One region of the Sphingobacterium sp. MYb388 genome, then DNA from elsewhere that is predicted to be linked to it. Evidence: riboswitches for the same ligand, from Rfam matches in the RefSeq annotation. Region 1 holds a riboswitch; each other region holds the start of a gene.
The links. Region 1 has a riboswitch for S-adenosylmethionine ahead of metF (methylenetetrahydrofolate reductase [NAD(P)H]). Riboswitches for the same ligand answer to the same signal wherever they lie in the genome.

Region 2: it holds a riboswitch for S-adenosylmethionine, as region 1 does, so the genes downstream of both, metE (5-methyltetrahydropteroyltriglutamate--homocysteine S-methyltransferase) here and metF (methylenetetrahydrofolate reductase [NAD(P)H]) in region 1, are expected to answer to the same signal.
Region 3: it holds a riboswitch for S-adenosylmethionine, as region 1 does, so the genes downstream of both, WH188_RS15510 (O-acetylhomoserine aminocarboxypropyltransferase/cysteine synthase family protein) here and metF (methylenetetrahydrofolate reductase [NAD(P)H]) in region 1, are expected to answer to the same signal.

What each region holds. Positions count from the first base shown of each region.
Region 1 is NZ_JBBGYV010000003.1:624,375-628,666, reverse strand. It holds gene WH188_RS13055 (protein O-mannosyl-transferase family) at 1-1,180, opposite strand, end outside; gene metF (methylenetetrahydrofolate reductase [NAD(P)H]) at 1,347-2,303, opposite strand; SAM riboswitch class I at 2,364-2,469, opposite strand; gene rimM (ribosome maturation factor RimM) at 2,636-3,163, opposite strand; gene WH188_RS13040 (30S ribosomal protein S16) at 3,297-3,818, opposite strand; gene WH188_RS13035 (UvrD-helicase domain-containing protein) at 4,167-4,292, shown strand, end outside.
Region 2 is NZ_JBBGYV010000012.1:65,159-69,450, reverse strand. It holds gene WH188_RS24625 (sensor histidine kinase) at 1-515, shown strand, start outside; gene WH188_RS24620 (response regulator transcription factor) at 575-1,264, shown strand; gene WH188_RS24615 (phosphatase PAP2 family protein) at 1,327-2,094, shown strand; SAM riboswitch class I at 2,170-2,274, shown strand; gene metE (5-methyltetrahydropteroyltriglutamate--homocysteine S-methyltransferase) at 2,430-4,292, shown strand, end outside.
Region 3 is NZ_JBBGYV010000004.1:408,711-413,002, reverse strand. It holds gene WH188_RS15515 (homoserine dehydrogenase) at 1-574, opposite strand, end outside; gene WH188_RS15510 (O-acetylhomoserine aminocarboxypropyltransferase/cysteine synthase family protein) at 614-1,921, opposite strand; SAM riboswitch class I at 2,150-2,264, opposite strand; gene WH188_RS15505 (prephenate dehydrogenase) at 2,667-3,509, opposite strand; gene WH188_RS15500 (pyridoxal phosphate-dependent aminotransferase) at 3,522-4,292, opposite strand, start outside.

The DNA of each region.
Region 1 (4,292 bases):
TTTGACTGTAAATCCTTGGGAAAATGGTTTCTCTATCAAATTGATAACTTGCGGCTCTTTTTATTGAAGTATACTGGTGGTTGTCTTTTCTATAATCAATACGTTCATTGATACCTATGGGATTTGCATCAAAATATTGCCCTTTTATGAGTGGCTCTGATTCATACTGTTCTCTACTTAAATAACCCAAGAAAGAAAATACGTTTTCAGGATCATTATTATTTAAGGAAGGGTTAGCATTAGCCCTTAGCAATACCATAGTGAAAGAGCTATATCCTAATAAAATAAAACAAGTTGCCAAAATCGCTGTATTCAAAATAACTTTTCCTTTTCTTATGGAGTAATATATGCCATAAACTAATGCCGATAAGATCATTATGATAAAAACGAATATGCCCGAGCCAAATCCTAATCCAAGTGTATTGACAAAAAACAAATCAAACTTGGCAGCAAATTTAATAAGGTACTGGATTATTCCCCACAGAATAATGGCCAATATTCCTAGTCCAATAAACAATGCTTTACTAATTCCCCAAAACGTTGTACGATCAGTTTTCTTAAAATAAATAATAAGTGCTATCGCTGGAATAACTAATAGATTCAATAAATGAACTCCTATTGAAAGTCCAATAATATAAGCGATGACAATAAGCCAACGATCTGCATGCGGTTTATTTGCACGGGCTTCCCATTTTAGAATTGCCCAGAATACGACTGCTGTACATAAGGATGACATCGCATAAACTTCAGATTCTACTGCTGAATACCAGAATGTATCGGAGAAACTGTAAGCTAAAGCTCCCACCATGCCTGCTCCCATTATTTTAATCAGATGATTTTTATCATTGGATTGATGATCAGATTGGATAATTTTTCTTGCTAATGCTGTTATGGTCCAAAACAAAAACATAACTGTCAAACCACTGCATATAGCAGAACCCACATTCATCCAAAATGCAATCTGAGCTAAATTTCCTAAAGCAAAATTTGAAAATATATTCTGCAACATTAGAAACAAAGGTGCTCCAGGCTGATGAACAATCTGAAGTTTATATGCTGATGCAATAAATTCACCAGTATCCCACCAACTTGTTGTTCGCTCTGCTGTGATAATGAAAACGGATGTTGCTATGATGGCACATAGCCAACCTAACACGTTGTTTACTTTCTTATAATCCATGAATGATTCAGGTTTAATTGATTATTTGATAAATCAAATTAATTTTCAATTAAATATAATAAAAAGAGATTTCATTTGAGGGTGATTAACTTTTTTTAACAAAAATCGAAACGCATAAAAAAGCCTGCTATAATGTGATAGCAGGCTTTTTTATACGATATAAGTCTTAGAATAACTTTTCTACAATACTTTTAGTCGGTCCAGGATTACTCATGGTATAAAAATGTAAAACTGGCGCACCAAAGTCAATTAATTCTTTACATTGTTGTACCAACCACTCTTCTCCGACTTGTCTCACGTCTGCATTATTTTTACATCCGGATACTGCTTCACTCAATTCCTCTGGAATATCCAAATGAAAAATTTTCGGAAGCGTAATCAGTTGTTTTTTTGTTGTCAATGGTTTTAAACCTGGTATAATTGGAATATGAATATCATTTTCCCTGCACTTATTGACAAACTCTTTATATTTTTCAACATTAAAGAACATTTGTGTAACAATAAACTCAGCCCCCATCTCAACCTTCTTTTTTAACCATTTAAAATCGGTATTAAAATTTGGCGCTTCGAAGTGTTTTTCAGGATATCCTGCAACGCCAATACAAAAGTTGGTCTTTTCTGAAATCGCAATATCCTCATGTAAGTACTGTCCTTGGTTCATATCGGCAACCTGCTGTAAAAGATCTGTTGCAAATGCATGACCACCTTCTGTTGGTATGAAATCAGGATCGCCTTTTCTTGCATCACCTCTCAATACGAGCACATTGTCAATACCCAAGAAGTTCAAATCTATCAAAGCATTTTCAGTTTCCTCTTTTGTGAAACCACCACAGATAAGATGTGGTACAGCATCCACTTTATACTTATTCATAATAGCGGCACAAATTGCAACAGTCCCTGGACGTTTACGATAAGCCACACGTTCTAATAAACCGCTCTCGTGCTTCTTATACATGTAGTCTTCTCTATGATAAGTCACATCGATAAAGGGAGGCTTGAATTCCATAAGTGCATCCATTGTTTTAAAAATACTTTGGATACCTTGCCCCTTAGCTGGTGGCAACAGTTCAAAAGAAAACAAAGTTTTTCCTTTGGCATTACTGATATGATCAACGATTTTCATTAATATTTTTTAAAGTGATTTTGGTTGGCTTACATCGAAATGCACAAGTGGACTTGTTTCAACTTATCTTTCCCAGCTCTGAGTTGGGGTAGAATGTAGCACCTTATAAAATAACAGGTTGCTAAGGCTTCATTGGGTCTATTCCCTCGGCCTTTCTCTATAAGCATCGGCTAATATCGGCAATAGAAATTTATAATCAAAATAATATTAAGGTCATGCCTAAAAAAATGCCCCAATAAAACGTTTATTAAAATGGATTTCTTTAAATAAAAAAGAGTTACTGCATATAACTACAGTAACTCCTTTTTATTAATCTGTATATCGTGAAGACTTTAAATCTCCTTATATAGCTCAACCAATCCATCTGGTAAATCAACCTCTAAAACTTTATCCTCTGAATCAATTCCTAGCATAAGATCGTCATTTAATGGGAACATCAATTCTTTTCCATTAAAGTCTACTGTTGCTATAAATTGCTGAGGCATTTCCTGTACATGTTTAATCTCTCCTAATTCTCCATGAACTTCATCAATCACCAAGTATCCAATTAAATCCGTATATCTAAAATCATCAGGATCACGCTCTGGCATTTTATCATTTGGAAGGTATATTTTCTTACGCACTAAAGGTTGTGCTTTATCAATATGATCGACGTCTTCTAAATTTAAATAGGCTGTACTATTTGATTGGTATTTGATATTGTCGACAAAGTAAGGCACTAATTTTTTATTCACTTCAGCAAATAAAACATCAAAGTCTAAATCTTGATAATCTTCAAATTCAAAAAAAAGCTGAAGCTCACCTTTTAATCCACGTGTTTTGCTAATATAACCGATGTAAAAACTTTCTTCTATGGTCATGTTCTAATTTGAAAGTGCAAATTTAAAAATATAAATATATAAATACAGTACTTCGTAGGTATAGCAACTACATTCTTAAAAAAAAGCCGGATCAAAATTGAACCGGCTTTCTTGATACTGTATGAAAGAAAAATTAACCTTCAGTTTCTTCTGCAGCAGGAGCTTCAGTTTCTTCAGCAGGAGTTTCTTCTACAACTGGCGCATTTTTAGCGGCAATAGCAGCAGCTTTTTCTTCTTTTTTCTTAGCTTCAGCAGCTAATGCAATTTTCTTAGCTTCAGCTTTAGTAGTTGCTAAACCGTCTTTTTTACCAGCAGTTCTTGCATCATTAGCTTCAGTCCAAGCTACAAATTTAGCTTCAGCAGCTGCTTCATCAAATGCACCTTTTTTAACACCGCCTAATAAGTGTTTTTTGTATAAAACACCTTTATCCGAAAGGATAGTACGAGCTGTGTCAGTAGGTTGTGCACCATTATTCATCCAATCCAAAGCTTTGTCAAAATCCAAAACGATAGTCGCTGGATTTGTGTTCGGGTTGTAAGAACCAATACGTTCGATGAATTTACCATCACGTGGAGCACGTGCATCTGCTACTACTAGGTGGTAAAAAGGACGTCCTTTTTTACCATGTCTTTGCAATCTGATTTTAGTTGCCATGTTTTTGTGTTATTTATGTATTCAACATATCCCCCGTGCTACATGCAAGAGGGGACGCAAAGATACAAAGGATTATTGGAAGTTAAAAACTAAAAATAGAAGTCAACTTCCACAGAATAAGAAAGATGACAAATAAGCGTCATTATATACCATTATGGCCAAATTATTTCATGCACACCGTCTTAGTCTTACAACGAAACAAATCATAGATGCCATCTGGATGATACAAATTTATATAGGGAATTAATTTGTAATTTTGCCTTATTTCTAAAGGTTCCGTACGCATTAGCAATTTTGTCTATTCAAATTAATAAGCGTATTTTCATCCTTCCAAATCAAATTGAATTCATGTCATCGATAGCGCCATTAAAAATATTAAAAGCCTCAGCTGGTTCAGGCAAAACATTCAGCTTAACTGTCCATTACCTGACTTTATTACTTTCAAAAGAAAACAGTTATCGTGAAATATTGGCC
Region 2 (4,292 bases), on a different contig from region 1:
TCGAACGAGTATTAGATATTGCCCGTCTGGAAAAAGAAACATTAAAGTTAGAAAAAACACCTATTCACATTAATGATCTGCTTTCAGCAGTATTAGACAGCATGCAACTTCAAATACAAAAAGTAGGTGGCAAATTTGAACATCACTTTGATGCACAAAATGATATTGTAGTAGGAGATGAACTTCATTTGTCAAATGTATTTTTCAACTTGGTAGATAATGCTATAAAATACAGTAAAGATAATCCACACATAATTGTGAAAACCAAAAATACAAAAGAAAGTATTCAAATTACAATTATTGATAATGGGATTGGAATGGCAAAAGATCATTTATTAAAAATATTTGATCAATTTTATCGCATTCCTACAGGAAATGTCCACAACGTAAAAGGTTTTGGATTGGGACTATCATATGTTTATGATATTATTAAAAGAATGAATGGTAAAATTCAAGTAAAAAGCGATAAAGATAAGGGAACGCAGTTTGACATTCTATTACCCATAAAAAATTAAATTTAAAACGATATTAATTTCGTATATTATCATCAATATTCGAACAAAACCATAAGAATATGCAGAAGATACTATTAGCAGAAGACGATCCAAACTTAGGAGATTTATTAAAAGATTATTTAGAGCTTAAAGGGAAATTTGATGTCACCTTATGTACAGATGGTGAAGAAGCTGTCAATCAATTTCGCAAGAGCAGTTATGATCTTTGCATTTTAGACGTCATGATGCCCAAGAAAGATGGCTTTACAGTAGGCCGAGAAATCAGGAAAATAAATACAACAACCCCCATCATATTTGCTACTGCAAAAGGTATGATGGAAGATAAAACAGAAGCATTTGAACTTGGTGGCGATGATTATATCACAAAACCATTTCGAGTGGAAGAATTACTCCTTCGCATAAATGCATTGCTTAAGCGTGTTGTAAGAGAGAAAGATGATCAGGTTGTAAGCGATAAATTTGAGATTGGAGAGTACTTCTTCGATTATACAAGTCAACAAATTGCGCATAAAGGTGTGCAACAAAAACTATCAACGAAAGAAGCGGAATTATTACGTCTACTTTGTCTAAAAAAGAATGATGTACTGACTCGAGAAGAAGCCCTTTTAAAAATTTGGCATGATGACAATTACTTTACAGGCCGGAGTATGGACGTTTTCTTAAGCAAATTGAGAAAATACCTACGAGATGATCCCAAAGTTGAAATTGTCAATGTACATGGAAAAGGCTATAAATTATTGGTTAGCTAATACACAATTACTAGAATAATAAAGAGATGTTAAAAACATCTCTTTTTGTTTATCTTGCAACAATGAAACTATCGATTCCATTTTTTTTAATCCTTTCAATCTTTTGCTCTTCTACATCGCTTTATGCGCAAAAAGATACTTTACAAAATGATAATCAAGATTTTGAAACCAATGCTAAGCCAATAAATTATAAGCAATTAATAGTTCCTGCGGCTTTAATGACTTACGGAGTAATCTCATTAAATAGCCCATACCTCAAACATAAGGATCAACAAATAAACAATTCAATTAATAATGATCCGTCCAAAACCTTTAAACTTGATAATGTTAGTGTTTTCATTCCTTCTGCAGCGGTCTTTGGGCTTGACTTACTCGGAATACCAAGTAAGCACAATTTAAAACAACGCTTAGTGGTAAGTTCGATTGCCCATGCAATCACCTTATCAGCAGTATATACCATAAAAAAAACGACACCTACTTGGAGACCCGATCGCGCAGATCAAGAATCTTTTCCTTCAGGACATACTGCTGTACCTTTTACCGGTGCAGAAATTCTATGGCAAGAATATAAAGATCAATCCATTTGGTATGGTATTGCAGGCTATACAATTGCGGCGGGAACAGGTTACCTGAGAATGTATAATCATAAACATTGGTTTTCTGACGTCGCCATGGGAGCTGGTATTGGTATTATGGGAACAAAAATTGCATACTGGCTCTTACCATTATTTGATAAACACTTGCAATCAAAAAAAACAAGTTACCTAACGATGGCAATACCATTTTACAATGGAAAACAAATTGGTTTGTCTGCTAATTTCCAATTTTAAACCTTGGTTTATTATCATTTTTATATAAAAGTTACAAAATATTTGTTTTTATAAAACTAATTCCGATATTTACAGCGCTTATAGAGAAAGGCAGAGGGAATAGACCCAATGAAGCCTTAGCAACCTGTCGATTGACAAGGTGCTACATTCTACCCCATCAAAAAGTGGGAATGATAAGCTAGACACAAAATATATCTTGTGCCCTCCTCTCTAAAAGCAATCAAAAAATTTAGTAAATAGATTCAAGAATTTTTGATCGTTTTTTATTTCGAATAAAAAAATCCTTCTAATTTCTTGCTTCGTTAAGGTTGAACAAATAAAATAATTTTATATTTATGTTACTAACGAACAACTTAGGTTACCCACGTGTAGGTGCCTTCCGCGAGTTGAAAAAGGCCAATGAAGCATATTGGGCTAAAAAAATCAGCGCGCAAGAATTATTGCAGGCTGGACTGAAAATCCGTGAAGGCAACTGGAAAACTCAAAAAGATGCTGGCATCGATTTGATTCCTTCCAATGATTTTTCATTTTATGACCAAGTTTTAGACTTGACATTAACTGTAGGTGCAATCCCTGCACAATATCAATCACTTTTAAATAACGAAGATAAAGGATACAATTTGGACCTTTACTTTGCAATGGCGCGTGGTTTCCAGCAAGATGGCGTTGACGTAACGGCAATGGAAATGACAAAATGGTTTGATACCAACTACCATTACATCGTACCTGAATTCGTGAAAAATCAAGAATTCAAATTGACTTCAGAGAAATTCTTAAATGAATATAATGAAGCAAAATCTTTAGGTATTGAAACGAAGCCTGTGTTAATTGGCCCGATCTCATACTTATTATTAGGTAAAGAAAAAGAATCTGGTTTCAACCGTATCGATTTAATCGATAAGTTGGTTCCTGTATATGAAGAAATCTTAACTAAATTGGCTACCGCTGGTGCAAAATATGTACAAATTGATGAGCCATTTTTAGCTTTAGATATTGATGATGCAACACGTGCTCTATACACTCGTGTATTTACTAAATTAGCTGCTGCTGCTAAAGACATCAAAATTATTGTAACGACTTATTTCGAGGCTTTACGTGACAACGAAGAAACAGCTCTAAACTTACCAGTTTACGCAGTTCATGTTGATTTAGTAAGAGGTGAAAACCAACTCGACACTATATTAGCCAAAGTTCCGGCTTCATTAACACTTTCTTTGGGTGTAGTTGAAGGTCGCAACATTTGGAAAAATGATTACGTAAAATCTTTAGCACAAATCAAAAAAGCTGTTGATGCTTTAGGCAAAGACCGTGTATTAGTAGGACCTTCGAGTTCATTATTACACGTACCTTTCGATTTAGACAATGAAGATAATGAAGAGTCATTGCCTAAAGAAGTTAAAAATTGGTTGGCATTTGCTAAGCAAAAATTAGCAGAGGTAAAAGATTTAGCGATCTTAGCTGAAGGCGAAGTAGATGCAAAAACCGCTGAGCGTTTCGAAGCCAATAAGGCTGCTGCGGAAGACCGTCGTACATCTTCTTTAATCCACAAGCCTGAAGTTAAAGAACGTACAGCAAATATCACTGATGATGATGCTAAACGTACATCTACTTTCTTAGCTCGTAAAGAAGCACAACAAGCGAAATTTAATCTTCCAGCATTTCCAACAACGACAATTGGTTCATTCCCACAAACTAAAGATGTTCGTAAATGGAGAGCTGATTTGAAAAAAGGCGCAATTTCTCAAGAACAATACGATAAAGAAATCGCAGAAGAGACAGAAAGAACAATCCGTCTTCAGGAGCAATTGGATATCGATGTATTAGTTCATGGTGAATTCGAACGTAATGACATGGTTGAGTACTTCGGAGAGCAATTAGCAGGTTATGCCTTCACTAAAAACGGATGGGTTCAGTCATATGGTTCACGTTGTGTAAAACCTCCAGTTATTTATGGTGATGTTTACCGTCCTGCTGATATGACCGTACGTTGGTCTTCATACGCTCAAACCCTGACAAACCGTCCAGTAAAAGGAATGTTAACGGGGCCGGTTACGATCTTACAATGGTCATTCGTACGTAACGATCAACCACGCTCTACAACAACTTACCAAATTGCATTAGCGATTTTAGATGAAGTACAAGCTTTAGAAAAAGCAGGTATTAAAATTATCCAAATCGATGAACCTGCAATTCGTGAA
Region 3 (4,292 bases), on a different contig from region 1:
CAAAACCACCGACATCTAAGGTAGGATCAGTTTCAGCAAAACCTAGGTCCTGCGCTTCTTTTAACGCATCTGCATAAGGTTGATTTTCATTGAAGACTTTAGACAATATAAAATTAGAGGAGCCATTAAAAATACCGGTCACGGCATGTAATAATTCATTGTCATAATACTCTTCTAAATTGCGGATAATTGGAATACTTCCGCATACTGCACCTTCATATAGTAGACTTGTGCCGTATTCTTGTTGTATTGCCGCTAATTCTTCTAAATGCGTGGCAATCATTTTCTTATTTGCAGAAACAACGTTTTTTCCAGATTTTAATGCACGAACAGTCAGTGCGTAAGCTGCATCAGCATCATCGATCAATTCTACTACGGTATTGATTTCAGAGTCACCAAGAATAGCCTCAGCATCTGTTGTGAATAATTCAGCAGGTAATGATCTTTTTTTGTCAGCGTTCTTGATGACAAATTTTTTAATTTCTAAATTTAAGTTTTTAGTCTTGATAATGTCGTACAATCCTTGTCCTACAACCCCAAATCCAAACATTCCAATCGTTAATTTCTTACTCATAGTTTTTTTTACGCTTTTATATAATAGTGCTATCTGAAATTATTTAATTTTATCGAAGGCCTGTTGTAAATCTGCTTTGATATCGTCAATATGTTCGATACCGACAGATAGGCGTAATAATCCTACAAATACACCTGCAGCTTTTTGAGCTTCTTCACTCAGTTGTTGATGTGTAGTCGCCGCAGGGTGTATGATCAATGACTTCGTATCACCCACATTTGCGAGATGACTTATTAGCTCTAAGCTATCGATAAAAGCATCGGCTTTTGTCACGTCACCTTTTATTTGAAATGAAAGAACAGCACCATATCCATTTTTTAAATACTTTTGCGCATTTGCAAAGCTAGGAGAGCTTTTTAACCCTGGATAATTCACTTTTTCCACTTGCGGATGGGCTTCTAACCATTTCGCAATTTCTAATGTGTTGTCTACATGACGCTGAACACGAAGCGATAATGTTTCTAAGCCCTGGATCAATTGGAATGAATTGAAGGGTGAAATAGCTGGTCCAAAATCACGTAGTCCTTCAACACGTGCGCGGATTGCAAATTGAATGTTTCCAAATGGGCCATTAACGCCAAAAACATCTGAAAAAACTAATCCATGGTATCCTTCTGAAGGTTCAGAAAACTGTTTGAATTTACCATTTCCCCAGTTGTAAGTACCACCATCTACGATGACACCACCAATACTTGTACCGTGACCACCAATCCATTTTGTTGCAGACTCTACAACTACAGAAGCTCCGTGTTCAAGAGGTTTAAATAGATATCCACCAGCTCCAAAAGTATTGTCTACGATAAGTGGTAAATCATGTTTTCTAGCAACAGCTGCTATCTTATCAAAATCTGGAATATCGTAACTTGGGTTTCCAATTGTTTCTAAGTATAAAGCTTTTGTGTTTTCATCGATTAGTGATTCAAACTCCTCGGCGGTTGTTTCTTTAGTAAAACGTACTTCAATACCAATTCTTTTAAATGCTACTTTAAATTGATTATATGTACCACCGTATACATTACTGCTGGAAACAAAATTTTCACCAGCTTCTACGATATTATTTAATGCAATGAATTGCGCAGCCTGTCCAGAAGCGACTGCTACAGCGGCGATACCGCCTTCCAATGCAGCAATACGTTTCTCAAATACATCTGTTGTTGGATTCATCAGACGTGTATAGATGTTTCCAAATTGTTTTAATGCAAATAAGTTCGCTCCATGTTCTGCATTTTCAAATACGTATGAACTGGTTTGGTATATAGGTACTGCACGCGCTCCAGTTGTTGGATCGGCAACTTGGCCAGCATGCACTTGAAGTGTTTCGAATTTTAAATTTTTATTTGTAGACATTGTAGTTATAATTAATTAGTTGAAGATTCGTTAATAAAAAATAGGGGTGAGATTGGGCACATGGATATGTACTTGAAATCAATAAATTTTAAAAAAGATTGATTAACAAGAAAACGTAAACATGTGCAAAAGCATTCGCATCTGTTTTGATGGAATATTTGTATCTGTTACGTTGGTGCTAGAATTTACCTTCTTGTTTTGTTGTAATGTTATTATCATTTGTCGTTTCATTTATATCCTCCAAAGCAATATTACTTTGGACAGGAATTGGCACCTTTTCAAACGTATTTTGAAGGTTGCCAGTGGGTCATTGAGCCAGTCTCTCGCCACTTCTTTATAAATCAAGACCTGATTAAGAGGTGTTGATTAGATGTATTTCTATTTGAACTACGTTGCAAATATATGCCTTGCTTTTTACAAACCAAAATATTTTATGCTATTTCTTAGAAAATACTTCTAATTCTACTCGTAATTGATCGTAAGCTCTCACTATTATGTAAGTATTGGTAGTTGATGGGGCAGCATTTATTTATTCCGATATGTTTATACGTCGTGGATGAAATCCATATCAGTAATTGAAAGCAATATAACTGAAGCATACGGTGTTAAACAGACAACAGCAGAGCGATGATCCTGTGATCTTTTTTAATAAAAAAAAAATAGGAACCTTGCGAGTTCCTATGCTTTCTTCTCATTACTTTGTATGAAACAATAATTCGCCTTTGCCAGTTGGAGCAAGTGGGTTTTATTTAATAATACGTTTAATCTTATTTGATTTTTTAATCAATTTGTGTAATTGAGTGTAATTTTCATCTTGGATGGCATCTTTTAAAGCCTGCAGCTGCTTGATGTTTTCCTCTAACACTTCGAGTACATTAACTCTGTTCTGTTTGAAAATAGGTGTCCACATATCCGGTGAGCTTTTTGCTAAGCGTACCGTTGATTCAAAACCAGATCCTGCCAATTCAAATATTCGACCCTGCGATTTCTCTTTCTCTAAAACAGTTAACGCTAGAGCAAAAGAAGTCAGGTGAGAAATATGGGAAACATAGGCTGTGTGTGTATCATGCTCCTCTGCAGTCATAAATGACGTCCGCATTTCCAGTTGTTCGGTAATGGAATCTGTTAATTCGAATGCATCTTCATCAGATTTAAATGCCTCAACGTAAACCATCATTTTATCTTTAAACAAATTTGGTAATGCTGCTTCGGGGCCTGAATATTCGGTACCAGCCATTGGATGGGCGGCAACATAGCGGCCACGATTAGGGTGTTCCGAGATTAACTGTAAAATATTTAGTTTGGTAGAGCCCATGTCAATGATGACTTGATCTTTTACGAGATCCAATAATTTGGGCGCTAATGTGATTATCGCATCAACTGGAGCTGTGAGAATGATCACTTTACATTTTTCTAAAGCTTCCTCTAATGTTGCCTTTTGATCAATGAAGCCTATTTGCAATGCTTTTGTTAGATTAGCATCACTTTTGTCAACACCAAAAACCTGATCACAGAATTTTTTTTCTTTTAGTTTCATGGCGACGGAGCCACCAATTAAACCGACGCCAATAATGGCTATATTCATCATGTTATTTCAATCTTAATTCGTTTGTTTTGCTTGTTCTATTCTAGCAATTGCTTCTTTTAATACTTCAACTGAGGCACATAAACTTATTCTAATATAGGTGTTTCCAGCACTTCCGAATATACCTCCGGGAGTAATAAAGACACGTGATAGATCTAACACCTCATCACTTAACGTGTAGCCTGATTCGTAATTATCTGGAATTTTGGCCCACACAAATAAACCGACCTGATTCTTTTTATATGTACAGCCCAACAGGTTCATGATTTCGAAAACCAACTGCCTTCTTTCGTGATAGATTGCATTTAAATCTTGATACCATGTTTGATCCAACTGCAATGCCTTGGCCGCTGCTAATTGAGCTGGTAAGAACATTCCCGAATCCATGTTGCTTTTAAAACGTAATACTTCATTGATCCGTGCCTCTGCGCCCACTAACATACCGATTCGCCATCCGGCCATATTGGAGGATTTGCTTAATGAATTAAGTTCCAAGGCAACATCCTTTGCACCTTCAATAGACATAATGCTTTTAGGGCTGTCTGTCAAGATAAAACTATAAGGATTGTCGTGGCAGATTAAAATATGGTTTGCCTCTGCAAAAGCAATCAATTCAAGATAAAATCCTTCGTTTGCACTCGAACCAGTTGGCATATGAGGGTAGTTGATCCACATTAATTTTACTTTTGATAAATCGTTTTCAGAAAGTTTTTTAAGATCAGGTAACCAATCTGTTTCTTCAGATAAATCATAGGTAATTGCCGTGGCTCCACTTAACCGTACTGC